4 regions of the Neorhizobium sp. S3-V5DH genome follow, and region 2 is predicted to be linked to each of the others. Evidence: predicted binding sites of a transcription regulator. Region 2 holds the regulator's gene; each other region holds the start of a gene.
The links. Region 2 encodes PhoB, which activates phosphate uptake and scavenging genes when phosphate is short. Its sites were predicted from a motif close to TGTCATNNANCTGTCAT; they were not measured.

Region 1 (5,939 bases), on a different contig from region 2:
ATGCCGCCGAGTTCGCTGACGGCCTTGTCGATGATGGCGCGGCAATGAGCCGAGGTCTTGATGTCACCGGGCATAAGCACTGCCTTGCGGCCTGCTTCTTCCACCAGGCGTTTGGTGTCCCTGGCATCCTCGTCCTCATCGAGATACGAGATCAGCAGATCGGCGCCTTCGCGCGCATAAGCAATGGCGACGGCTCGGCCGATACCGCTATCGCCGCCGGTGATGATCGCCTTTTTCCCCGTTAACCGCCCTGCACCGCGATAAGAAAGTTCGCCGTGGTCCGGCACCGGGTCCATACGGCCGGTAAAGCCAGGCATCGGCTGCTGCTGCTCGGGAAAAGGTGGGGTGGGATACTGGGGCATGGAAAGCTCCGTGTTTTTCGTTGGAAAGTTTTATCTTCCAACTAGCCTCACAGCGGGATGTTCCACTTTAGAGCAAGACCTTGCTGAAAAAGAAAAAGGCGCGCCGAAACGCACCTTCCTGCAGTTCACCACCTTAAGCTCCGGGGGTCGCCGCACCATCTCCTCCACGAAGACGCTTCAATTGGGTGACGATCCTCAGAGAACTCGAAGCGCGGGTGGCGGAGAAATCCGAACTCTTCGACAATATCTGCAGCATCTCCTCCGCCTCGTCCGCTGAGATCGTGCCGCGCGCGGCGAGACCGTCGATCAGGACGAGCAGCGCTCCCTCGACGGCCAATGATCGTCGGTGAACTTCCATTTCGATTTCGGCGGTATCAGTCATTGCGGGCTCCTTGAATTCTAACCTCTCGAATGGCTTCAGGAGAAAATTGTTCCTGAATTCGATCGGCACATGGAGCCCGTTCGGCAAACTGCCGGTCAGCTGCCGTCCTTTTGCCGGTCGCCCGCCTGAGTTCCGCCAGGGCCTCTGTCGATCTTTCCCTGCTCCGCCTTGTAGAAATACTGGCTATTGACCAGCCAGCCCTTGAGCGGCCTGAGGGGCAGCAGGCAGGTAATCAACAGCACGGGCAGCGAGATCAGCAGGTGCACCCAGAACGGCGGCTGGAACATCACCTCGATCCACACCGCCAGCGCGACGCTCGGCACGCAGGCGAAGCAGATGACGAAGAATGCAGGACCATCGGCAGGATCGGCAAAAGAATAATCGAGGCCGCAGACCTCGCAGCTCGGCTTCAAAGTCAGAAAGCCGTTAAAGAGATGGCCCTGGCCGCAGCGCGGGCAGCGGCCGCGTATCCCGGTGGTGTACGGGGAAAGAGGCGCCCAGTTCGCTTCATAAGCCATGATATCTGCCTTTCGTGACATAGGGCGGGCTATATCCTTGCGGGATTACCGCCAAACCCGCCCCCATCGCAACATGTTCCCCCGTTGCGCGTCAATCTGCCGCCAATCATGCCGCCTGTTGCGGGCTTCAATCCGAATGGAAGATTGCAGGAGGTGTTCAGAATTCTGTCATCGATCTGTGGCAGGGGAAACAGAAGAGCATAGTCTGGGGCTCTTCCCGAATCGCCTCTCACCTTTGCGGACCGGTATGACATCCGAATATTCAGGCCTGGGCATCGCCTATCGCGATCATTTCACACGTCTCAAATGGCATCGCCTGCGCCGCAGCATGAGCGATCCGCTATTTTCCGCCAGCGTGATGGCGGATGGGTTCCGCCTGGGCGCCTCGACCGAACTCGACCTCAGGGTCCGCGCCGACGGCGGCTTCGTTGTGCTGCACGACGGGGAACTGGAGGGCGAGACGGACGGCAGCGGCCTCGTCCGCCAAGCTTCCGCGCAGGACATCAGACGTCTGCGGATGAAAAAAGCCGGCACCCCGCCGATCCTTAGCGAGGATCTGGCAACCATGCTCGAAGCGGCGCATCCTGACGCGCTGCTGCAATTCGACATGAAGGATGAACTGGCGGTAATCGGCGACCGAGGCCTCGATCATCTCGCCCACCATTTCGCCGGTGCCGGTTCCTCGATCATCGTCAGCGGCGCCGATCTCGACCTCATCCTTGCAGTGAAGGAAAGGCTGCCGGATCTCAAGCGCGGCATCGACCCCACCGACAAGCTCGTCGAGATTTATCGGCATCAGGGCCTCAAGGCTGTGGAAACAGACCTTCGCTCCGATCTCGCCGGGCCGACCGAGCCGGACACCATCTATCTTGCCTGGGAACTCCTGTTGCAGGCCGCCCGCGACGGGCTCGACCTGATCGCCCTCTGCCACGATGCCGGCAAGCTGGTCGATGCCTGGACCTTCAACCTCAAGAACCCCGAAACAGGCTTCAGCGAAACCGAAGCCCACGCCTTCAGGACTTTGATGGCGTTGAAACCGGATCAGATCACCACCGACGAGGCGCCTGCTACCGAACGGGCCTGGGCGAGGATCTCCGACTGATATCTGTCAATCGTCCCAGAACGGCCCCCGATAGACCCGGCGGCTGACCAGCTTCAGGCTGCGGTCCGGCTGGATGATATATTCCTCATCCACCCGTTGGCCGAAGGAATTGCGGAACGTATGCGGCACGAGACTGCCGACGGGCGCCTTTTTCAATCGGGTGCGCGGCTGGCCACCATAGGTGATGCTGCCGGGGATGGGCTCCAGCCCGCCACCAGTATTGAAGCTGCCTGTAGCCGTGCTGCAGCCGGCCAGCATAACGGCAAGACCGGCAATGGCGACGATGTTCTTCATGGGACGATCCTCTGATTGTTCCCGTTTGAGCGGGGACTCGCTGAACTGCTTTTAGCCGCTTGAAGTTCCTTTGCGCCGTTGCGACGCAACAAATCTCCTGTCCATCGGGAAAATATCGGCTACACCTGTGAACCGCCAGGAGTGAAAGAGGGGAATAGCTGCCGTGACGAAGTCTTTTGGAGCCATGTCGATCGCCGAACTCTCCGCGCTTATCCAGACGGGCGCGGCCGACCCGGTCGAAGTGACCGAAACGGTATTCGCCGGCATCGAAGCCTATCCGGACAAGGCGGTTTTCATCACACTTTTCAAGGATCGGGCTTTGGCCGAAGCCTCGGCATCCTCGAAGCGCCTCAAGCAGGGCCGTTCGCTTGGCCTCCTTGACGGTATCCCGATCGCGTGGAAGGACCTGTTCGACATCGAGGGCCTGCCGACCACGGCCGGTTCCAGGGTGCTGAAGGCTGCCGAACCGGCCAAGAATGACGCCGCCGTGGTGGATCTTCTCAAGCAGGCCGGAATGGTTGCCATCGGCCGCACCAACATGAGCGAATTCGCCTTCTCCGGCATCGGCATCAACCCGCACTACGGCACGCCGCATAATCCGCGCAGCAAGGATGGGCCGCGGATTCCGGGTGGTTCCTCCTCCGCTGCGGGCGTTGCGGTCGCCGCAGGGCTCGTGCCTGTCGCGATGGGCACCGACACCGGCGGCTCGGTCCGCATTCCGTCAGCCCTGAACGGCGTCGTCGGCTACAAGGCGACCCGCGGCCGCCATCTCATGCAGGGCGTCTACCCTCTCGCGAAAAGCCTCGACTCGCTTGGTCCTCTCTGCCGCACGGTGCAGGATGCGGTCTGGATAGACGCGGCAATGCGCGGGCTTGCCGCCTCGCAGATCGCAAGACAGCCGGCCGTGCCGCTCGATATCGTCGTCCCGACCAATATCGTCTTCGACGGCGCCGAACCGGGAGTGGCCCTGGCCTTCGAAGCGGCGATCCAGCGGCTGGAGAAGGCTGGCTGCACGGTGACTCGCATAGCCATCCCCGCCTTCGGCGAAATCCTGCGGCTGATGTCCACGCGGGGCGCCCTGGTCACCGCCGAAGCTTTTGGGCTTCATCAGGAAAGACTGAGGGGACCGGAAGCCGCCGATATGGACCAGCGGGTTGTCGCCCGCACCAGGCTCGGCGAAAAGATAACGCTGCCCGACTATCTCGCCATCCTGGAGACCCGCGCACGGCTGATCGCCGAGACGGAAGCGCTGATCGGCAACCGCTTCGTCGCCATGCCGTCGGTCGCCCACGTGGCGCCGAAGATCGCCGATCTTGCTGACGACGATACGTTCTTTGCTGCAAACGGAAAAACACTGCGCAACACGATGCTCGGCAATTTCCTCGACTGGTGCGGCGTTTCCATCCCGTGCGGGACCGGCGATGCCGACATGCCGGTGGGCTTCCTGCTCTCGGCCAATGCCAATCACGACGACGGCCTGCTCCAGGCGGCCATGGCATACGAGGACATCATCAGGGGATAGGAAGTGGTAGCGGGGGGCGGAATTGAACCGCCGACCTCAGGGTTATGAATCCTGCGCTCTCACCAACTGAGCTACCCCGCCACAGGGTCCGCGGAAAGCTCTTGAAGAGCCCAGTCCGCTTCGGTCGTGCGGCTTATAAGACCCCCGTCACCAAAGTGTCAAGCAGCCTTTTGGCAAATCCGGCGGCTATTTTCCGCGCCGCCGGAAGTTGCCCGATCAGGCCGCGACAGGCGTGGAAAGCAATGCCTTCAGAGAGGCTTCCGCATCGGCGGCACGTTCCGAGCGTTCGATGAAGCCGCCGCCATAGACCCGCGCATCCGGCCCTTCCGCCGAATAGAGCACACAAGCTTGGCCGGGCGCCACGCCCGCCTCCCCGACGGCGAGGTCGACATAGACGCCGCGATCGTCGCAATGGACGACGGCAGGCGCCGGCGGACGGGTCGAGCGCACCTTGGCGAAGCAGGCAAAACCATCCCTGGCATCGGCTTCGAGCGAACCGTCACCGATCCAGTTGACGTCGCGCAGGTAGACCCGGTGAGTGTCGAGCGCTTCTCTAGGCCCCACGATCACGCGGCGGGAGCGGGCGTCGAGATAGACGACATAAAGCGGTTCGCCGGTTGCCACCCCGAGGCCTTTGCGCTGGCCGATCGTGTAGTGCACGATACCTTCGTGCCGGCCGAGCACACGCCCGTCGATATGGACGATCTCGCCTGCAAGCGCGGCATTCGGCTTCACCTTGCTGATGATGTCGGCATACCGGCCCTGCGGCACGAAACAGATGTCCTGGCTGTCAGCCTTCTTGGCGACGACGAGCCCCATGTCTTCGGCAAGCGCCCTCACCTCCGCCTTCGGCATGCCGCCGAGCGGAAAGCGTAGATAGTCGATCTGCTCCTGGGTGGTCGCAAACAGGAACCAGCTCTGGTCGCGGTCGCTGTCGACCGGACGGAAGAGCGCACGCCGGGTCGGGTTGTCGGGGGTCGGGTTGGGTCGCGAGCGGATGTAATGGCCGGTCGCCAGCGCATCGGCACCCAGTTCCTTCGCCGTCGCCAGGAGATCGGCAAATTTGACCGTCTGGTTGCAGGCGACGCAGGGGATCGGCGTCTCGCCCATGGCATAGGCTTCCGCAAACGGATTGATCACCGTTTCCCGGAACCGCTTTTCGTAGTCGAGCACGTAATGTGGAATGCCGAGCGTTTCGGAAACGCGGCGCGCGTCGTCAATGTCTTGGCCGGCGCAGCAGGAACCTGCCCGGTGCACCGCCGCGCCGTGATCGTAGAGCTGCAGCGTGATGCCGAGCACATCATAGCCCTGACGTTTGAGCAGACCTGCGACGACGGAGGAATCAACTCCCCCCGACATGGCAACGACAACGCGTGTGTCTTCCGGCCTTTTGTCGAAATCCAGCGTATTCACGGGTAACTCTCTCGGTCTCTCAAACCGCCGATGCCGAAGTCAAAGGGCGGAATATCCGGCCCGGTGCGGGATCGGCCGCGCGTCAGGCAATTCTTGGGGGATATAGAAAGGATTGCGTGCCAGCGCAAGGAGTATGGCCATCAACGGAAACGGACCAATGATCTCGGGACTTGTCCCCCGGTCGATCTGTGGAGATCGGAAGGTTCTTCCTACTGGTATCCGTGCGGCCGGATATCGTCTTCCGGTTCGTCGGGGGTCGTGCTGGCGAGACGCATGACATAGTCTTCCGCGGCATCGGCAAGCGCCAGCGCGATCTCCAGCTTATCAAGCCCTTGCCGCTGCAACT
Region 2 (5,939 bases):
GGTGCTGCGGAATGATGTCTGCGGCAAAGGTGGAAGGATTCTGCATGCCGACAACGTTCAAAGGCGGAGAACGGGCATGAATTGGACAGACGAGCGTGTCGAGAAACTCAAGAGACTGTGGTCGGAAGGTCTGAGCGCCAGCCAGATCGCCGCACAACTCGGAGGCGTAAGCCGTAATGCCGTGATCGGAAAGGTGCACCGCCTCAGCCTGCCGGGCCGGGCAAAGGCTGGGGGCACTGTCGCTACGGGCCGCGCGGCGGCCAAGCGGACGACCTCAGCGCCTCGGGCACCGAATTATGCATCTCGCGTCGCGACCCGGACAGTCGCCCGTGCCGTCGGCGCGACCGTGGTCAAGGAAGAGATCGAAGTCGAAGCCTTCGAGGAGATGGAATACCGTCCGGCTTCCAACGTGGTGGTGCCTATCTCCCGTCGCCTTGCATTGACCGAGCTGACGGAACGCACCTGCAAGTGGCCGGTCGGCGACCCGTTGAAGGAAGATTTCCATTTCTGCGGCTGCGAATCCCCGGACTCCTCCCCCTATTGCAGCTACCACGCACGGCTTGCCTATCAGCCGATACACGATCGCCGCAGGACTGCTGCCCGGGCATAAGACCGGTACGCTCCGAGACGGGAATTGAAGCGGGCTTTTGCCCGCTTTCTTCATTCCGCATAGCAGCCATGTCTTCCGGCGCTTGCCTCGTCGTTAGATGATGCCTATTTTGATGTGCGCGAGGACGACCTCCCCCTCATGGGCATCACATCGGGACGACCCGGTAAGAACAAGGACCTTGGGTTCAGGGCTCCCTGGAGGTTACCATGCGTTCCACACGCGACCGCATCCGCCACGCAATCAGCTTCGAACTGATCGGGCTCGCTCTTGTCACGCCGCTCGGCGCCATAGCTTTCGGCATGCCGGTGGAAGATATCGGGATTGTCGGGATTGGCTCAGCTACGCTGGCAACGGGATGGAACTACCTCTACAATATCGGTTTCGACCACCTGATGCGGCGGCTGACCGGCAGCACGCAAAAGAGCCCTGTCGTGCGGATAGCGCATGCGATCCTGTTCGAGCTTGGCCTGCTTATCGTATTGCTGCCGCTGATCGCCTGGTATCTCGACGTGAGTCTCATTCAGGCGCTGACAATGGATATATCCTTCGCAGTTTTCTACGTGATCTATGCCTTCGTCTTCAACTGGGCCTATGACCGGCTGTTTCCGCTGCCGGAATGGTCCAAGGCAGCTACCACCGGATAACGGTCTCCCAACGCCTTAGGCACCTTGGCCAACCCACGTAGGATCCCCGATCAACGTTCTGTTTTTGCTCGTAGAACCGGCATGGAACGTTCTATGTCATCAACCGTTGATGCGGATATCCGATCACGGTTTGAAGGTTCGATCATGTCTTTCCTGCGAGCTAACGGTCTGACGATCGTGCTGATGGTGGCGGCGCTTGCCACGATCGGCGGGACGTTTATTTCCGGGTGGAGCGTTCATAACGACGAACTCGCCGAACACGGACAGGTCGCGCTCTCGGCTGTCGACTATCTCACCTCTGGACATTTTCTCTCCGCCATCTTCGAGAACTGGGAGAGCGAATTTCTGCAGATGTCCGCCTATGTTATGCTGACGGCGATGCTCTATCAAAAGGGCTCGGCGGAATCGAAGGATCCGGATCAACCCAACCCGCAGGATGAAGATCCGCGGAAGCATCTACCCGATCCCGAGGCGCCATGGCCGGTAAAGGCGGGCTCCTTCATTCGCGGCCTCTATTCCTATTCGCTCGGGATCGCGCTCGGCCTGCTGTTCCTGCTCACATTCGTGCTGCATCTTCGCTACAGCTTCGAGGCTGCCAATGTGGAAGCCGCCATGCACGGGCAGCCGACAATGCCTTTCTGGCAATATCTGGGAGACGCGCAATTCTGGTTTGAATCCTTCCAGAACTGGCAATCCGAATTCCTCTCGACTGCGGTGCTGGTGGTTCTGTCGATCTTCCTGCGCTTCAAGGGGTCACCGGAATCCAAGGCCGTGGCCGACCCGATCAGCAAGACCGGTTAAACAAGCCCGATCAGCAACGCCGCCCGTCAGGACTCCATCGAATAACCGGCGCCGCGAACGGTGCGGATGACATCCTGCATGTTGGAGAAGTTGAGCGCCTTGCGCAGACGACCGACATGCACATCGACCGTGCGTTCGTCCACATAGATATCATGACCCCAGACGCCGTCGAGAAGCTGCGAGCGAGAAAAAACCCGGCCTGGCGAGGCCATCAGGAACTCCAGCAGGCGGAATTCGGTCGGGCCCAGGCGAACCTCGCGGCTCTTGCGATGCACGCGATGGGTCTCGCGATCGAGCTCGATATCGCCGCAACGCAGCACGCTGGACAAGACTTCCGGCCGGGCACGCCGCAACATGGCCCTGACGCGCGCCATGAGTTCCGGCGTCGAAAACGGCTTCACCACATAGTCGTCCGCACCCGTTGCGAGACCGCGAACGCGTTCGCTTTCCTCGCCGCGGGCCGTCAGCATGATGATCGGCAGGCGCTCGGTCTCCGAGCGCATGCGCAAACGGCGGCAAAGCTCGATGCCTGAGACGCCCGGCAGCATCCAGTCGAGGATCAGGAGATCCGGAGTGCGTTCCTGAAGCCTGATTTCAGCTTCGTCGCCGCGCAGGATCGTCTCGACCTCATACCCTTCAGCTTCCAGGTTGTAGCGAAGAAGCACGCTCAGCGCTTCCTCGTCTTCCACCACAGCAATTTTTGGCAGCATCTCAGCTCTGCTCCATCAGCATTCCGTCATTCGGTGATCGCGCCAAGCGTATTCGATGTATCGTCCTTCGGGCGCTCGCCCTCCGGCTGGGCGCCCGTCGTCATGTAGTAGATCGTCTCGGCGATGTTGGTGGCGTGGTCGCCGATGCGCTCGATGTTCTTGGCGCAGAAGAGAAGATGCGTGCAGGTGGTGATGTTGCGCGGATCTTCCATCATATAGGTGAGGAGTTCCCGGAACAGCGAGGTGTACATCGCGTCGATCTCTTCGTCGCGGATGCGGATCGCTTCGGCCTTTTCCGCCGAGCGGCTGGCATAGACGTCCAGCACTTCCTTGAGCTGTACCAGCGCCAGATCGGAAAGGTGCTCGATGCCGCGTGCAAGCTTGCGGGGCACGCCCGTGCCCTGCACCGCGATGACACGCTTGGCGGTGTTCTTGCCCAGATCGCCGACGCGTTCGAGATCGGCTGCTATGCGCAGCGTGCCGACGATCTCGCGCAGATCGGCAGCCATGGGCTGGCGTCTGGCGATCGTGACGATAGCTTTGTCCTGAATCTCCCGCTCAGCATGATCGAGGATCACATCATCCGATATGACCTTCTGAGCCAAAGCCGAGTCCGAATTCACCAGGGCGCGCACAGCATCCGCGCACATCTGCTCAGCAAGACCGCCCATCTCGGAGATACGGCGGCTCAAATATTTCAGTTCGTCATCATAGGCCGACAGGATATGGGTCGATGCCATCGTCTAGTCCTCGATATTGGGTTGTCGGGCGGCGCAGTCGGCAGATCAGCCGAAACGGCCCATGATGTAATCTTGAGTGCGCTGGTCGTCCGGATTGGTGAACATCTTGTCTGTGTCGTTTTCTTCGACAAGCTGACCCAGATGGAACATGGCAGTGCGCTGCGACACGCGAGCCGCCTGCTGCATCGAATGCGTCACGATGACGATCGTATAGTTGGCCCGGAGTTCGTGGATCAGCTCCTCGACCTTGGCGGTTGCAATAGGATCGAGCGCCGAGCAGGGTTCATCCATCAGGATCACTTCCGGCGACACTGCCACCGCGCGGGCAATGCAGAGACGCTGCTGCTGACCACCGGAGAGGCCGGTGCCGGATTCGTGCAGGCGATCCTTCACCTCGGTCCAGAGGCCGGCCCGCTGGAGGCTGGCTTCGACGATCTGATCCATGTCGGCCTTGTTTCTGGCCAGACCGTGGATACGTGGGCCGTAGGAAATGTTTTCGTAGATCGACTTCGGAAATGGGTTCGGCTTCTGGAAAACCATGCCGACGCGGGCGCGCAATTCAACGACATCGATATTCTGATCATAGATATCGTCGGCATCGAGTGTGATCCTGCCCGTGACGCGGCAGTTCTCGATCGTATCGTTCATGCGGTTGAGGCAGCGCAGAAAAGTGGACTTGCCGCAACCGGAAGGACCGATGAGGGCAGTCACCGTGTTTTCCCGGACGTTCAGGTTGACGTCGAAAAGCGCTCTCTTTTCGCCGTAATAGACCGACACGTCCTTGCCGATCATCTTGTAGGAAGAATCGTTCATCTTCTGATCCAGCGCCTTTTCAACTGCTGCTTCTGACATCATGTTCATCGTGTCCTACTCCTTTTACCAGCGCCGCTCAAAGCGTCGCCGCAAGAGAATTGCGCCAACATTCATTACGATGAGGAACAGGAGCAGAATGATGATCGCTCCAGAGGTACGTTCGACGAACGCACGTTCGGCCTCATTCGCCCACATGTAGATCTGGACCGGCAATGCCGTTGAAGGATCGAGCGGCGTCGCCGGATAGTTGGCCACGAATGCCACCATGCCGATCAGGAGCAACGGCGCCGTCTCTCCGAGTGCGTGAGCAAGTCCGATGATGGTGCCGGTCAGGATACCAGGCATGGCGAGGGGGAGGACGTGGTGGAAGATCGTCTGCATCTTCGACGCCCCGAGACCAAGGGCGGCTGCCCGGATCGACGGCGGCACCGCCTTCAAAGCGGCTCGCGTGGCGATAATGATCGTCGGCAGGGTCATGAGGGTCAGCACCAGGCCGCCGACGAGAGACGCGGAGCGGGGCAGGCCCATGAAGTTGATAAACACAGCCAGTCCCAGCAATCCGTAAACGATAGAGGGGACCGCCGCGAGATTGTTGATGTTCACCTCGATCAGGTCCGTGAACTTGTTCTTCGGTGCAAATTCCTCAAGATATATCGAAGCAGCAACACCGATCGGCAGCGACAGGACCAGAACGATCAGCATCATGTAGAACGAGCCTATCAGCGCGACGCCGACGCCTGCAGCTTCCGGCCGGCTTGACGCGCCGTTGACGAAGATCCCCGTATTGAAGTGCTTGGCGAGCACGCCGCTTTCTGCGAGCTGGTTCATCCAGGTCACCTGCTGGTCCGAAATCTTGCGGTTCCCTTCGGCAACGGAGAGATTGATCTGGCCCTTGAAGGCAGAATCAATATCACCGGCAGCAAGCAAGGCGACGTTCTGAGTTGTTCCGATGATCGCCGGGTTGGCGACGACCATGTCGCGAAGCTGGGTACGCACGCCGTCAGACAACAACTGCCCGACAGCACGGATCTTCACACGGTCATCGACGCTGACGCCGAGCGTCTTGGCAAGTGCATTGCGGGCGACGACCGGATAGTTCGCGGTCATCAGCTTCTGGGGATTTGCGGCACGTTCGTTCTGCGGGTCGATGGTCTGCTCGGAGAATTCGATCGGTATGGTGATCATCGTCTGCTGGAAGGCAGTGTAGCCCTTTGAGACCACCGACCACAGGAGAAGCATCAGAAAGATGATGCCAAAGGAAAGAGCGGCGACACCATAGGCCCTGAAGCGACGCTCGGCGGCGTAGCGGCGCTTGATGCCGATATCCCTGCGACCGGCCTTGGTCTTGGGAATACCTGAGACGGGAGAAACCACATCGGTCATTCGTACTGCTCCCGATATTTGCGCACGATGTAAAGTGCATAGATGTTGAGGCAAAGCGTGATGGCAAAGAGCGTGATACCGAGTGCGAAGGCCACCAGCGTCTGCGGCGACGTGAATTCGAGGTCGCCCGTCAACTGGTTTACGATCTTGACGGTCACCGTCGTCATCGGCTCGAAGGGATTGAGCTGGATGCGGGCGGCAACGCCGGCGGCAAGAACCACGATCATGGTTTCGCCGA
Region 3 (5,939 bases), on a different contig from region 2:
GCTGGGCGACATCGGCCTATGTCTCGGACGATGCGCTGCGCCTGGTGATCGCCATAGCCACCATTCTTTTTACCGTCCGTTACTTCTGGCAGGTCTATGGGCCGCACTCCAGCAGGCCCGCAGATCCTCTGCCGCACCGCCCGGTCGCCGCGACGTTCTGGGGCGCGCTTTCAGGTTATGCGAGCTTTGTCGCCCATGCGGGCGGCCCGCCATTCCAGATCTATGTCCTGCCGATGCGGCTCAACCCGCGATCCTACACCGGCGCCAGCATCCGGTTTTTCGCGATCGTCAATGCCGTGAAGGTGATCCCCTATTTCTTCCTCGGCGCCCTTGACCGGGAGAACCTGACAATCTCGGCGACGCTGCTGCCGGTGGCGCTGATAGCGACGATATTGGGTGCGACGATCGTCAAGCATCTGAAGGCAGAGTTCTTCTATCCCATGACCTACGGCCTCGCCTTTCTAGCTGGGCTGAAGCTGCTCTGGGATGGATTGCCCATCTGAAGCGTGGTTTCGGACAAGGGAATAAATTTCTCGACCTTGCTGCAACGCACAATAAATCTTGCCGTTACGGCCGGATTACCGTAAGTTTGCGCCATGACGACAGTTGATCCCTTCGCAGCCATAGCTGATCCCAACCGGCGTTATCTGCTGGAGGAACTGCGGCGTTCGCCGAGAACCGTCAACGAACTCGCCCAAGGCCTGCCGATAAGTCGGCCGGCGGTCTCCCAGCATCTGAAAGCTTTGCTTGAAAGTAATTTGGTGACGGTCACCGCAGAAGGCACGCGGCGCATCTATGCCGTCAACAGCAAGGGCTTCGACAGGCTCAATCTTTGGCTCGATCAGTTCTGGTCGTGATCTCCTACCACGACCAGAACTGCATTTTCATATTTCTGGATTGGGTTTTGGTGCCGCTTTTAATGTTGCCTCGTACTGATGATGAACCTGAGGCGCGCGGCGTTCTTCTCCTTTAGAGAACTAGTGACGCGTAGAGGCCTTAAGGCGCTGCATTTCGTCTTTGAGACGCAGCTTGCGGCGCTTGAGCTCGGCAATTTCCCGGTCGTCTGCAGAGGGCGACGCCAGAATGGACTGGAGCTCCTCTTCCAGATCACCGTGCTTCCTTTCAAGCGATGCGATATGAGCCTGGACGGTCATGTGGCATGTTCCTTCCTTGGTCAACCTGCCCCGACATTCCCTTCTGCCGAGGCTTCAGGTTTGCGACAGAAGTGTGACACGATCGGTCTGGTTTGTCGAAGGAGAAATCGTGGTTTCTCGTGGGCAAATTCGTGGCATCGGCTAACTTCCAGTTAACGTGGTTTGATGGTAGAGGCTTGCGGACATTGCCGGCAACCGCTCAAGAATAGCCGGGCATGGAGAATGGGGACCGTAATATGGCTGATCAGGAACAGGCGGATATCCGGCTGGCGCTCGCGAAACTCCGTCAGGAGCACGAGGATTATGACGCCGCCATCAACGCCATGATCGAGGTCGGCTGCGATGCCCTGAGGATCCAGCGCATGAAGAAGAAGAAGCTGGCATTGAAGGACAAGATGAGCCAGCTCGAAGATCAGATCATTCCCGACATCATCGCTTGAGGGGCTTCCGACATGGCTGAAAGACCTGCCGTCGCCATAATCATGGGTAGCCAGTCCGACTGGGAAACCATGAAAAATGCCGCCGACACGCTGGACGCGCTGGATATCGGCTACGAGGCCCGCATCATTTCCGCACACCGCACGCCGGAGCGAATGATGGCATTTGCCAAGGGCGCCCGCGCCGAAGGTTTTCAGGTCATCATTGCCGGCGCCGGCGGCGCCGCACATCTTCCCGGCATGACCGCCGCCATGACGCCGCTGCCGGTTTTCGGCGTGCCCGTGCAGTCGAAGGCGCTTTCCGGCCAGGACAGCCTGCTCTCGATCGTCCAGATGCCGGCCGGCATCCCAGTCGGAACGCTTGCGATCGGCAGGGCCGGCGCCATCAATGCCGCGCTGCTGGCTGCCGCCGTGCTTGCCCTCAACGACGCCGATATTGCCGACCGGCTGGACGAATGGCGCGCCCGCCAGTCCACCGCAGTCGCTGACTACCCGATAGACGAGGCTCCATGACCGTCCGCACGATCGGCATCATCGGCGGCGGACAGCTTGGCCGCATGCTTGCCATGGCCGCAGCCCGGCTGAACTTCCGCACCATCATCCTGGAGCCGCAGGAAGACTGTCCCGCCGCCCAGGTCGCGAACACGCAGATCACAGCGGCCTACGACGATCCTGCTGCCCTGGCCGAGCTCGCCGCTCGCTGCGACGTCGTCACCTACGAGTTCGAAAACGTGCCCGTTTCGGCCGCCGAAGCGCTGCAGCGTTCCGTGCCCGTCCATCCGCCGGCAAAGGCGCTCGAAGTCGCCCAGGACCGCCTCACCGAGAAACGCTTCCTCAATGGCTGCGGCATCGAAACCGCCCGTTTCCATGCCGTCGACAGCCAGGAGGATCTCGAAGCGGCCCTTGCGGATTTTGGCGGAAAGGGCGTCCTGAAAACCCGCAGGCTCGGTTATGACGGCAAGGGCCAGCGCGTCTTCCGTTCGCCTGAAGACGACCCGGCCGGCGCCTTCGAGGCGCTGGGTAGCGTACCGCTGATTCTCGAAAGCTTCGTGCCCTTCGATCGTGAGATATCGATCATCGCCGCACGCTCCGGCGACGGCACGGTCTCATGCTACGATCCGGCTGAGAACGTCCACCGCAATGGCATTCTTCACACCTCTACCCTACCCGCCCGCATTTCCGGTGAAACGGCAAGCGTCGCCCGGGAATCTGCAGAAAAGCTGCTCGCCGCGCTTGATTACGTCGGCGTCATCGGCATGGAATTCTTCGTTCTCGCCGATGGTGTGCTGATCGCCAACGAAATCGCGCCCCGCGTCCACAATTCCGGCCACTGGACGGAAGCGGCCTGCATCGTCTCGCAGTTCGAGCAGCACATCCGCGCCGTTGCAGGTCTGCCGCTCGGCAATCCGCACCGCCATTCGGACTGCGTTATGACCAATCTGATCGGCGACGATATTCTCGACCTTCCCGGCTGGCTGAAGAAAAAGGACGTGTTCGTCCACCTCTACGGCAAGACGGAATCCCGGCCAGGCAGGAAAATGGGCCATGTAACGGAGCTTAAAACGTCGTCACAAGGTTGACATAGGCAATAGCTCGGGTTATCTGCACGGCCAACTTGAGAGCGCGCCCCTCCAAGAAAAAGGCGGCGCGCTTTTGATTGATAAGGACAAGCGGCTTAACGGCCCACAGACTGCTGGATCAGTACAATGAAGATCAAGAACTCGCTCAAGGCGCTGAAGGCTCGTCACCGCGATAACCGTCTGGTTCGCCGCAAGGGCCGCATTTACATCATCAACAAGCAGAACCCGCGCTTCAAGGCTCGTCAGGGCTGATACGATTTTTTCGGCTTCGGCATCTGCCGGCCGATCAAATTGTCGACAGACCGGCAAATCGGGTTTGACCTTCGGCGCATGCGGATTACCTTATCCGCATGCGCTATTTTCGTTTGAACTCCCTGATTCTGGCCTCGGCCCTCATCGCCTCGCCTGCGATTGCGCAGACGCCCGCGCCAACCGCGCCGTCGACTATGCCTGCTTCGGCGGCAAGACCGGCCAATTCCCTCGATCCTCTCTTTGATGCGCTGAGGCGCGAACGCGACCCGGATAAGGCGCGCGGGATCGCTAGCCAGATCGCCTCGGACATGAGCGATTCGGGCAGCGCCACGGTCAACCTGCTGATGCAGTGGTCGGCAGACGCGATCAAGGAGAAGCGCAACGCCGCGGCCCTCGATTTCCTCGACCGGGTAACGCTGCTTGACCCAGCCTATCCCGAGGGCTGGAACCGGCGGGCCACCTTGCACTACACCATGGGCAATGCCCGCAAGGCGATGGCCGACATTGCCGAAGTCCTGAAGCGCGAGCCCCGTCATTTCGGGGCGCTCGCCGGAATGGCCGGCATTCTCATGGAAGCCGACAAGGACGAACTGGCGCTCAAGGCATGGGAAGATTATCTCGCCATCTATCCGGCAGATCGAGAGGCGCAGGAAGCAGTGACGAAGCTTTCAGAAAAGATCGCCGGAAACCGGACCTGACCTCCCTCCTCCCATGCTGATCCCGCTCCTCGCTCTCATCGGCATCGTCGCTTCCGCTTTCGGTTTCACCGCCTGGAAAGCGAAGGTGATCGAGGCCCAATTCCCGAATGCCGGCGAACTGATCGACGTCGGCGGCTTCCGTATGAATTCGCTGCATATACCCGGACCATCCGGCGCCGATCTGCCGGCCATCGTCTTCATCCACGGCGCCAGCGGCAATCTGCGCGATCAGGAGATCGCCTTCCGAAAAGCGCTGGAAGGCCGCGCGGAGATGCTGTTCATCGACCGGCCCGGACATGGTTATTCCGAACGCGGCGGCCCGGAAAACGACTTTCCCGATGGTCAGGCCGCCGCGATCGCCCGATTGATGGAAAAGCGCGGCATCCAGAGCGCGATCATCGCCGGCCATTCGTTCGGCGGAGCGATCGCCGCAAGCTTTGCGCTGTTCCACCCTGAGAAGACGACCGGCCTGCTGTTGCTGGCGCCGGCCACTCATCCCTGGCCGGGCAGCATCGACTGGTATTACAATCTCACTGCGAGACCCATTCTCGGGCGATTGTTCAGCCATCTCCTGGCCCTCCCCGCGGGATTGGCGTTGATGGAAACCGCAACCCGATCGGTGTTTCATCCCAATCCCCGGCCCGAGACCTACCTCAATGACGGGGCGCCGGCTCTTGTCCTGCGTCCGCGAAACTTTCGCCACAACGCGATCGATGTCGCCAATCTGAATGCGTATGTGACACGCATCTCGCAGCGTTACCGCGAGATTGTCGCGCCGACGGTGATCATCACCGGCGACACGGACGCGATCGTTGCGGAGGAAATCCATTCGCGTGGTTTGGCGCGCGACATCAAGGGGTCGGAACTCGTCTGGATCCGTCATCTCGGCCACAAACCGGATTACGTCGTGACGGACGTCGTGGTGGCGGCGATCGAGAAGCTTGCGGGATTGCCTCGCGACCTGCAGGCAGCCGCCCACCTGGCGGAAGCACGCATCGCGCCTCGGGTCCAGGAAGCACCGGTTGAAATGGACCTGTCGATCGAGAAGACCTGACACCCAGTAGAATTACGCCAGCCCGAAGCAAGGTGCCCATCCCAACCTCCGACCAAACGGAATCGGAGACACGTGATGGAAATCGGCAGCATTGGCAGGGACTACCCGGCACGGTCCGCGAAGCCGGGTGAGGCATCCCCCCGGACAGACGCCGCCACAGAGGCATCGTCCGGTTCATCCGGTCGAAAAGAAGAGCTATACAATCCCCTGGTTCATAGCCTGACATCGCTGACCAAGGCGACGGAGGAAGCGGAGGAACAGATAAAGGCGCGCGCCAAGCGAAAGCTCGAGGACGCCAAGCAGCAGCTCGCATTCATGCGCCGCTGGGGTTTCGACCCGGACGTGATCGCCAAGCAGGCGGCCCAGCTCAGCGTGATCGTTGCGGGTGCTGCCCGCGAATTTGCCGAGGCTTTGCCCGGAGCCGGCGGGCTCACGTCATCCGCGCCTGCCGATACTCCGTCCACAGGAGATACAGCCGATCCGGTTTTGGATCAGAGCAAGCAGGCTGCGTCAGGCGACAGGTCAGTTGAGGACACGAGACCCGTCTCCCACGCAGAGCGGGCCTATCTCGAGGAGATGGGCGAAACACCGCGAAATACGCCCCGGCTCTCCCCGGACGACATCAAGACGGCAATGGAATTCAGCTCCGTCGCACGCCAGATCAAGGCATTGCTGGAAGAGGCCGCCCGGAAGCTGCGCGAGCAGAACGGCACCGCCGCCTTGTCCGGTGCCCAGAACCTCGACGCCTCCGTCAACGCCCTGAC
Region 4 (5,939 bases), on a different contig from region 2:
CGAACTTTACCGCGACGGTAGCCCACCGTTTTGCGCAATGTCGAGGCCGAAAGCGGGCTCAGATACCAAACGCCCTGAGAGAGGCGACCGAGACGACGCCGAGTGCCACCGAAACGAGCATCGGGAGGCGAAGTGCTGCAAAAGCAGTCACCGCGCAGGCGATTGTTTCGGCAGGCCCGGTCGCGAATGCCGTCGGCGCGACGACCGCCATCAGCACCGCCGGCGGAATCGATTCGATCGCCTTGCGGCGGCTGCCCTCGAGCGAGACATGGCGAATGAGGATGAGGCCGCTGATGCGGGTAAGCGCCGTCGCCGCCGCCATGGCAATGATGGCGAGCAGGGTCGTGAGATCGACGGTCATGACGTCACCTCCACGCTGCGGCGGTTGCCGGAAACCACGGCGGTAAGCAGACCCGCGACCGCTCCGGCGGCAATGTACCAAACGCCCGGCACGAAATGCTGGGTAGCGACAGCGGCAGCACCGCTTGCCAGCAGGACGGCGCCGGTCTCAGACCCTTTCCAGAAACCCATGACCAGCACGATGAAGACCGCGGGAAAGGCAAAATCGAGCCCGAGCACTACCGGATCGCCGAGGAATGCGCCAAGCCCCGCCCCGCCGATACCGGAGACGACCCAGGCAAGATAGAAGGGTGCCACCAGGCCGGCAAACCATGCAGGCGTCAGCCGGGCGACCTTCGCCCGGAACTCGGCCATCGCCCAGATCTCGTCGGCCAGGAAAAGCATCGCGAAATACCGCTCGCGCGGGCCGAAGCCTTGCATCCTGGTGCCGAGCGATGCGCTCATCAGCACATGGCGGATGTTGACCAGCAATGCGGCGAAGCCGACGCCCGCCCAGGATGCCGGATGGGTCCAGATGTCCATTGCCACGAATTGCGAACCCCCGGCAAACACCAGCGTGCTCATCAACCCGGCTTCGGCCGGGGTTAGCCCCTTGGTCGCCGCCACCGCCCCGAAGACGAGGCCGATCGGGATCACTGCAGCGATCAGCGGCGCGATCGCCCGCATGCCGCCGAGAAAATCCGCAAGTCTTGCATTCTCTTTCACGTCAAAACCTCCGATTGGAGCAGAGGTCATAGGCCGGCGAAAATTTATCGTCTTGAAGGAAAGTGACACCTATGACCCGCAACGGCCGTCGCCGATGGGAAGAGATGTTCAGCGGGCGCGATACTGCCCGGGGGTCAGTCCGGTTCGCGATTTGAAGTGGCGGGTGAAATGGGCCTGGTCGGCAAAGCCGCATTCGAGCGCGATTTCCGCCGGCGGACCGCCCCGACTCAAGCGCTTGCGCGCCTCGCGGATGCGAATGTCGGTGAGGAAGGAATGCGGCGTGATGTGAAATTCCTTGCGGAAGGCGCGGATGAGATGGGCACGGCTCAAGCCCGCCACTTCGGCAAGTTCCTCCAGTCCGACATCGCTGGCGAAATTCTCCACCAGGTAGTCGCGCGCCCGATGCACGGCCGATCTTTCAGCTGTATCGGTCGGCACGATGATCGAGCTGCCGTGCCGCCGGAACATGGCGTCCAGCACCAGGAACATTGCCTGGCTCGTCTCCAGCGCGCCGGACCCCAACTCGAGGGTGCGATGCGCCGCATGGAAAGCATCCGCGAGCGACTGGTCGCGAAGTATCTGCCTGCCGAAGGCGGGCATGCCCCGAAAAGGCTTCCCGGTGACGTCTTCCAGGATTTCGCGCAGCAGCGAGAGGTCCGGATAGATCATGCGGTAGCGGTAGCCGCCCTCGTAGGGCGCTCCATCATGGATCTCGCCCGGGTTGATGAGATAGAGGTCGCCCGGTCCGGACGCTTCCCTTGTGCCGCGGATCGTGGCGATCTGGCCACCACTCTCGATGGCGCCGATGCTGAATGTGTCATGGGCATGCGGGGCGAATTCGTGGGTCAGGAAGGTGGCGGTCAGGCACTCCATGCCGCCGAAGCGGCTGTCCCGCCAGAAGCGGGTGGTTTCCGCGTCCGCGAGCGGCATGTGGTCGGCTGCCTGCTCCTGCGAGATATTGTCCATCACGCGGATATAGCAGATTTGCGCCTTGGCTTCTTGAACAAAAGTGACGCCGGAGGGTCTCAGGCGATCTTGCGTGACGCCACCCGACCCATGGGATGCAGGGAGTGGACGAGGAGAGGTGCGCCCTGCTCCTCCTCGACGAATAGGGCGAGGTTGGCGACCTCGACCGGCTTCCTGAGGAAGGGTTCGAAGTGATCGCGCAACGCCAGCTCGAAGCGCGGCATGTCGATCGCGGAAAGCGGCCCCGTGAGGGTCATGTGGAAGCGGAATTCGTCCATCACGTAAGGGTGGCCCCAGCGGTGCAGGTTTGCAAATTGCGGAGCTGTCAGGTCGCCCGGATCGCAGCGCTCCAGCTCCGCTTCGGAAAGCGGAGCGCGAAAGGCGTCGAACTCCTGCACGACGGCGGCAGCGAGAAACCGCATGGTCTCGCAGGGCAGCACCGGTGCAAGGCCGAAGAAATTGCCGAGCCGAACGACTTCCAGTCTCGGCAGATCAAACGGATCGTGCGCGCCCGCAAATCGCATCAGGTGCCGCAGCAGTGCCTGTTCGGTAACGCCGGGTGCAAGCCGGAAGGGCGACTTCAGCGTGGCGTGGAAACCGGAGCGGCGCGGTAGCGCGGTGTTGAAGGCGATGTCGTGGATGCCGATGCCTCGGATCGCCGGCGGCTCCATGGCCTCGCCGGAAAAGGCGTTGCGGCCAAGCCATTGGGCGGCGGCCAGCGTCAGCGGATCATAAGCCGGAGGCGTGAAATATATGGCATAACGCATGCATCACCTTCTCGTGCGTCCCTTCTTTTCCGCCCCGGTATTTTACGTATTGCTCATCGACCCCACGAATGGAGGTACGTGATTTGCGTGACAGATTAACGACGAGGGCGACGGAAGGATTCGCGTTTAGCGCGCGGCAGCGGCCAGGTGGCTTTCCAGGGCAAAGGAGTCCGGAAGCTGCATTTCCTCGCCGTTTACCGTACGGAGTGCTACTTCGGCGAGCTTGTGGGCGAGCCCAAAGCTGACCTTGAAGCCCCCGGTAAGAGCAATCACCTTGCGGTGATCCGGATGCGGCCCGACCATCGGGTCGCGGTCGATGGCTTTGGGCCGAAGCCCCGCCCAGCGCTCGATCACCGGCGCTTCCCTCAGGGCCGGCACGAGATCGCGAGCGCGGCTGACCAGATCGTCGAGCAGACCGTCCGTCGAGGCTGCGTCTTCGAACACGTCCTCGCTGGTGCTGCCGACCGCGACATGCCCGCCCTCGTGGGCGACGACATAGAGCCCGTTGAGGAAGATGATCGGCAGTGTCGGATCGACGTCGGCCCTGAGCAATGCCGCCTGGCCCTTCACTGCCTGTCCGAGCGGCCGTGGCAGCGGCGGAGAGATTTCCCCCAGCAACGGGAAGGACTGGTGGCCCGCCGCCACGATGCAATGTCCGAAGGCAGTACTTTCGCCGCCTGCGAAAATCACACGGTTTTTCTCCGGATCGACCCGATCGGCGACAAGCCCCTCGATAATCCGGACGTGTCTTGCCGCACGCAGGAAAGCCACAAGCGCCGCAGTAAGACCGCGCGGCGAAACGCGCGCCGCGAAAGTGTCATGAACAAGACCGGCTTCGGTAAAGGTTGCATCCGGCCAACCCTCCTGAACGCCGCGATCGACGACATGCCAGTGGAAACGGCGGCCATGCTGATGCCAACAGATTTCGGCATCCTGCGAGTGCCGCAAGGCGATCGTTCTGAGATGCGGTTTCGGCAAGGGGATCAGCCGACCGCAACGGCGGTACCCGCAGGTCATGCCGGTCGCCTGCTCGATGCCGGCGACCTCCTCTTCGAGCGACAGCAGCGCGTCGAACTGGAACTGTTTCTTCTCGTTCCATTTGTCCGGCATATGCGGCATCAGCGCGCCGAGCAGTCCGCCGCTCGCCCCCTGCCCCATCCGGCCCGCATCGACGAGCAGCGTCCTGATACCGAGGCGCTCTGCCTTGACCGCCGCCCAGAGGCCCATGACGCCGCCTCCGAGGATGACGAGATCGACAGCTGCCGGAAGATCGTGAGATCGACCGCCAAGATCCGATTGACCCTTGGACCCGGCAGGATTATCCGCATGTCCCATGAGCGACGATGACCTCGAAAAGCTTGCGACCCCCGACAGTGTTGCCCGGGAAGACCAGCCGCTGGACTGGCACGAGGGCGATATGCCCTATTCGCAAAAGTTTGGCGATCACTTTTATTGTCGCACCGATGGGCGGCTGGAATGCGGCCACACCTTCCTCGCAGGCAACGGCCTGCCGGATCGTTGGCGGGACTGCGGGTCACCATCCGGAGACTTCAAGATCGGAGAACTCGGTTTCGGCACGGGTCTGAATTTCTGCGAAACCTGGCGCCAATGGAAGCTCACCCGCCTCCCGGCCGGAAAACTTCACTTCATTTCCTTCGAACTCTACCCGATGAAGAGCGAGGAGATCGACCGCGCGTTGGCCCGTTGGCCGGAAATCGATGCGGAGCATACAGCGCTTACCGCCGTCTGGCCGGATAAACCCGCCGGAAGGGTCGAGATCGAAGCGGACCGGCAAACCCGGCTCACCGTCGTCTGCGGTCCCGCGCTGGAATCCGTGATGGCCATCGAACTGGGTTTCGACGCCTGGTTCCTCGACGGCTTCGCCCCGTCCCGCAATCCGGACATGTGGTCGCCGGACCTGATGCAGGCAATCCACGAGAAGACGGTACCGGGAGGGACGTTCGGTACCTACGCCGCTGCCGGCTTCGTGCGCCGCAACTTATCCGCGGCCGGCTTCGCCGTCGAACGTCGCCCCGGATTTGCCGGAAAACGCGAGATGCTGTGCGGCGTCAAAGCCTGACCCGCTGTCCCGCACCCTTGCTGCAATAACAGCGACGATCGCTATTCTCCTGAATAGCAGAAGGCCCGCGCCTGTTCCCCCTGCGCGGGCCTCTCCCAAGTTCAAGACTCTTCTATGCATGACCTGGGAAGAAAGAGAACATTACGCTCTGGATGGAAACTCACAATTCCCTCAAAGGAGCTAGACCGCAGTCTGGAAGATCATCCGTTGTGGGTAGTGTTTCTGTCGCATCAGATACAAAATGAAAGAACACACTTACTATCTTCAAACAATCCTCGACAATATCCAAGGGCACATTCTTCTGCTCCAATCTATTGGACTTCATAAATCGAGAAGACCCGGCCCAGGGCGAAGTACCGATAAAAGGAAGCGGCCGGTCAATGAATACCGGCCGCTAAGACCGCACTGCGTTGGGGGGTACAATGGTGCCGTCTCACATCTCAAGTGACCCTAGTTCTTGACCCAGATCAACTTCGACATTGGGTGAAACGGCTGCATCAACATCCCCTTATGGCCTAAATCGAATGGAAGCCGGCCAAAGTCACTCTCCTGATCCGCGCACACGAAAATACTCCTCGGCCGCAAATCCAGCTATATATCAGGTGGGCTGATTCATTGGGGTAAGCATGATGTTTGTGGGCTTGGACCTGCGTTTGATTTGTCGTCGGATCGATGTGGAGCAGCGACGGGGAACGCCGCTGCTGGAGCTTGTGAGCCTGGTGCGTGAAATGCTGCATCGTCAAAGGCAGGCTGGCTGAAACGGGTAGGCCACCTCGCCCACCACCGGTTCCACCGTGCCGATGTGCTTTTGTGTCAGTAGATGGCTACCTTCCGGAAAAGGTTTGGCCGGGACTTTGCCGGTATTGTCGTGCCACACGGCATCAACTCAGGGAGTTGCCGCTTCGGCCGTAGCAGTGTCTCCGCTGGCGGCGGTTTCGACCGGATCGGTATCGTCCGGCTCTCCGTTAACGGTTTCGTCCGGCGAAGGCGTTTCGGTTGTGTCCTCATCCGCATCCGTATCGTCGGTGGGTTCGGTCGTCTGCTTCGCCAGCGCTTCTCTC

Region 1: the regulator PhoB is predicted to act here: its motif matches at 1,429-1,445, upstream of EDE09_RS05700 (glycerophosphodiester phosphodiesterase family protein).
Region 3: the regulator PhoB is predicted to act here: its motif matches at 1,217-1,233, upstream of EDE09_RS25270 (DUF465 domain-containing protein).
Region 4: the regulator PhoB is predicted to act here: its motif matches at 2,886-2,902, upstream of EDE09_RS04755 (DUF1045 domain-containing protein).

What each region holds. Positions count from the first base shown of each region.
Region 1 is NZ_SMCL01000002.1:446,110-452,048, forward strand. Features, by position in the region: gene EDE09_RS05685 (SDR family oxidoreductase) at 1-362, opposite strand, end outside; gene EDE09_RS05690 (hypothetical protein) at 496-744, opposite strand; gene EDE09_RS05695 (DUF983 domain-containing protein) at 840-1,262, opposite strand; gene EDE09_RS05700 (glycerophosphodiester phosphodiesterase family protein) at 1,510-2,364, shown strand; gene EDE09_RS05705 (hypothetical protein) at 2,371-2,658, opposite strand; gene EDE09_RS05710 (amidase) at 2,822-4,180, shown strand; tRNA gene EDE09_RS05715 (tRNA-Met) at 4,185-4,261, opposite strand; gene mnmA (tRNA 2-thiouridine(34) synthase MnmA) at 4,397-5,593, opposite strand; gene EDE09_RS05725 (hypothetical protein) at 5,803-5,939, opposite strand, start outside.
Region 2 is NZ_SMCL01000001.1:174,898-180,836, reverse strand. Features, by position in the region: gene EDE09_RS00920 (GcrA family cell cycle regulator) at 77-610, shown strand; gene EDE09_RS00915 (PACE efflux transporter) at 817-1,254, shown strand; gene EDE09_RS00910 (DUF6766 family protein) at 1,399-2,055, shown strand; gene phoB (phosphate regulon transcriptional regulator PhoB) at 2,082-2,765, opposite strand; gene phoU (phosphate signaling complex protein PhoU) at 2,792-3,505, opposite strand; gene pstB (phosphate ABC transporter ATP-binding protein PstB) at 3,551-4,366, opposite strand; gene pstA (phosphate ABC transporter permease PstA) at 4,382-5,701, opposite strand; gene pstC (phosphate ABC transporter permease subunit PstC) at 5,698-5,939, opposite strand, start outside.
Region 3 is NZ_SMCL01000028.1:9,708-15,646, forward strand. Features, by position in the region: gene EDE09_RS25260 (sulfite exporter TauE/SafE family protein) at 1-503, shown strand, start outside; gene EDE09_RS25265 (metalloregulator ArsR/SmtB family transcription factor) at 597-857, shown strand; gene EDE09_RS25270 (DUF465 domain-containing protein) at 978-1,154, opposite strand; gene EDE09_RS25275 (DUF465 domain-containing protein) at 1,391-1,594, shown strand; gene purE (5-(carboxyamino)imidazole ribonucleotide mutase) at 1,607-2,104, shown strand; gene EDE09_RS25285 (5-(carboxyamino)imidazole ribonucleotide synthase) at 2,101-3,171, shown strand; gene ykgO (type B 50S ribosomal protein L36) at 3,298-3,423, shown strand; gene EDE09_RS25295 (hypothetical protein) at 3,522-4,121, shown strand; gene EDE09_RS25300 (alpha/beta hydrolase) at 4,135-5,175, shown strand; gene EDE09_RS25305 (hypothetical protein) at 5,251-5,939, shown strand, end outside.
Region 4 is NZ_SMCL01000002.1:251,541-257,479, forward strand. Features, by position in the region: gene EDE09_RS04740 (AzlD domain-containing protein) at 59-361, opposite strand; gene EDE09_RS04745 (AzlC family ABC transporter permease) at 358-1,095, opposite strand; gene EDE09_RS04750 (AraC family transcriptional regulator) at 1,174-2,031, opposite strand; gene EDE09_RS04755 (DUF1045 domain-containing protein) at 2,091-2,798, opposite strand; gene EDE09_RS04760 (FAD-binding oxidoreductase) at 2,925-4,133, opposite strand; gene mnmD (tRNA (5-methylaminomethyl-2-thiouridine)(34)-methyltransferase MnmD) at 4,132-4,878, shown strand; gene EDE09_RS28065 (hypothetical protein) at 5,765-5,939, opposite strand, start outside.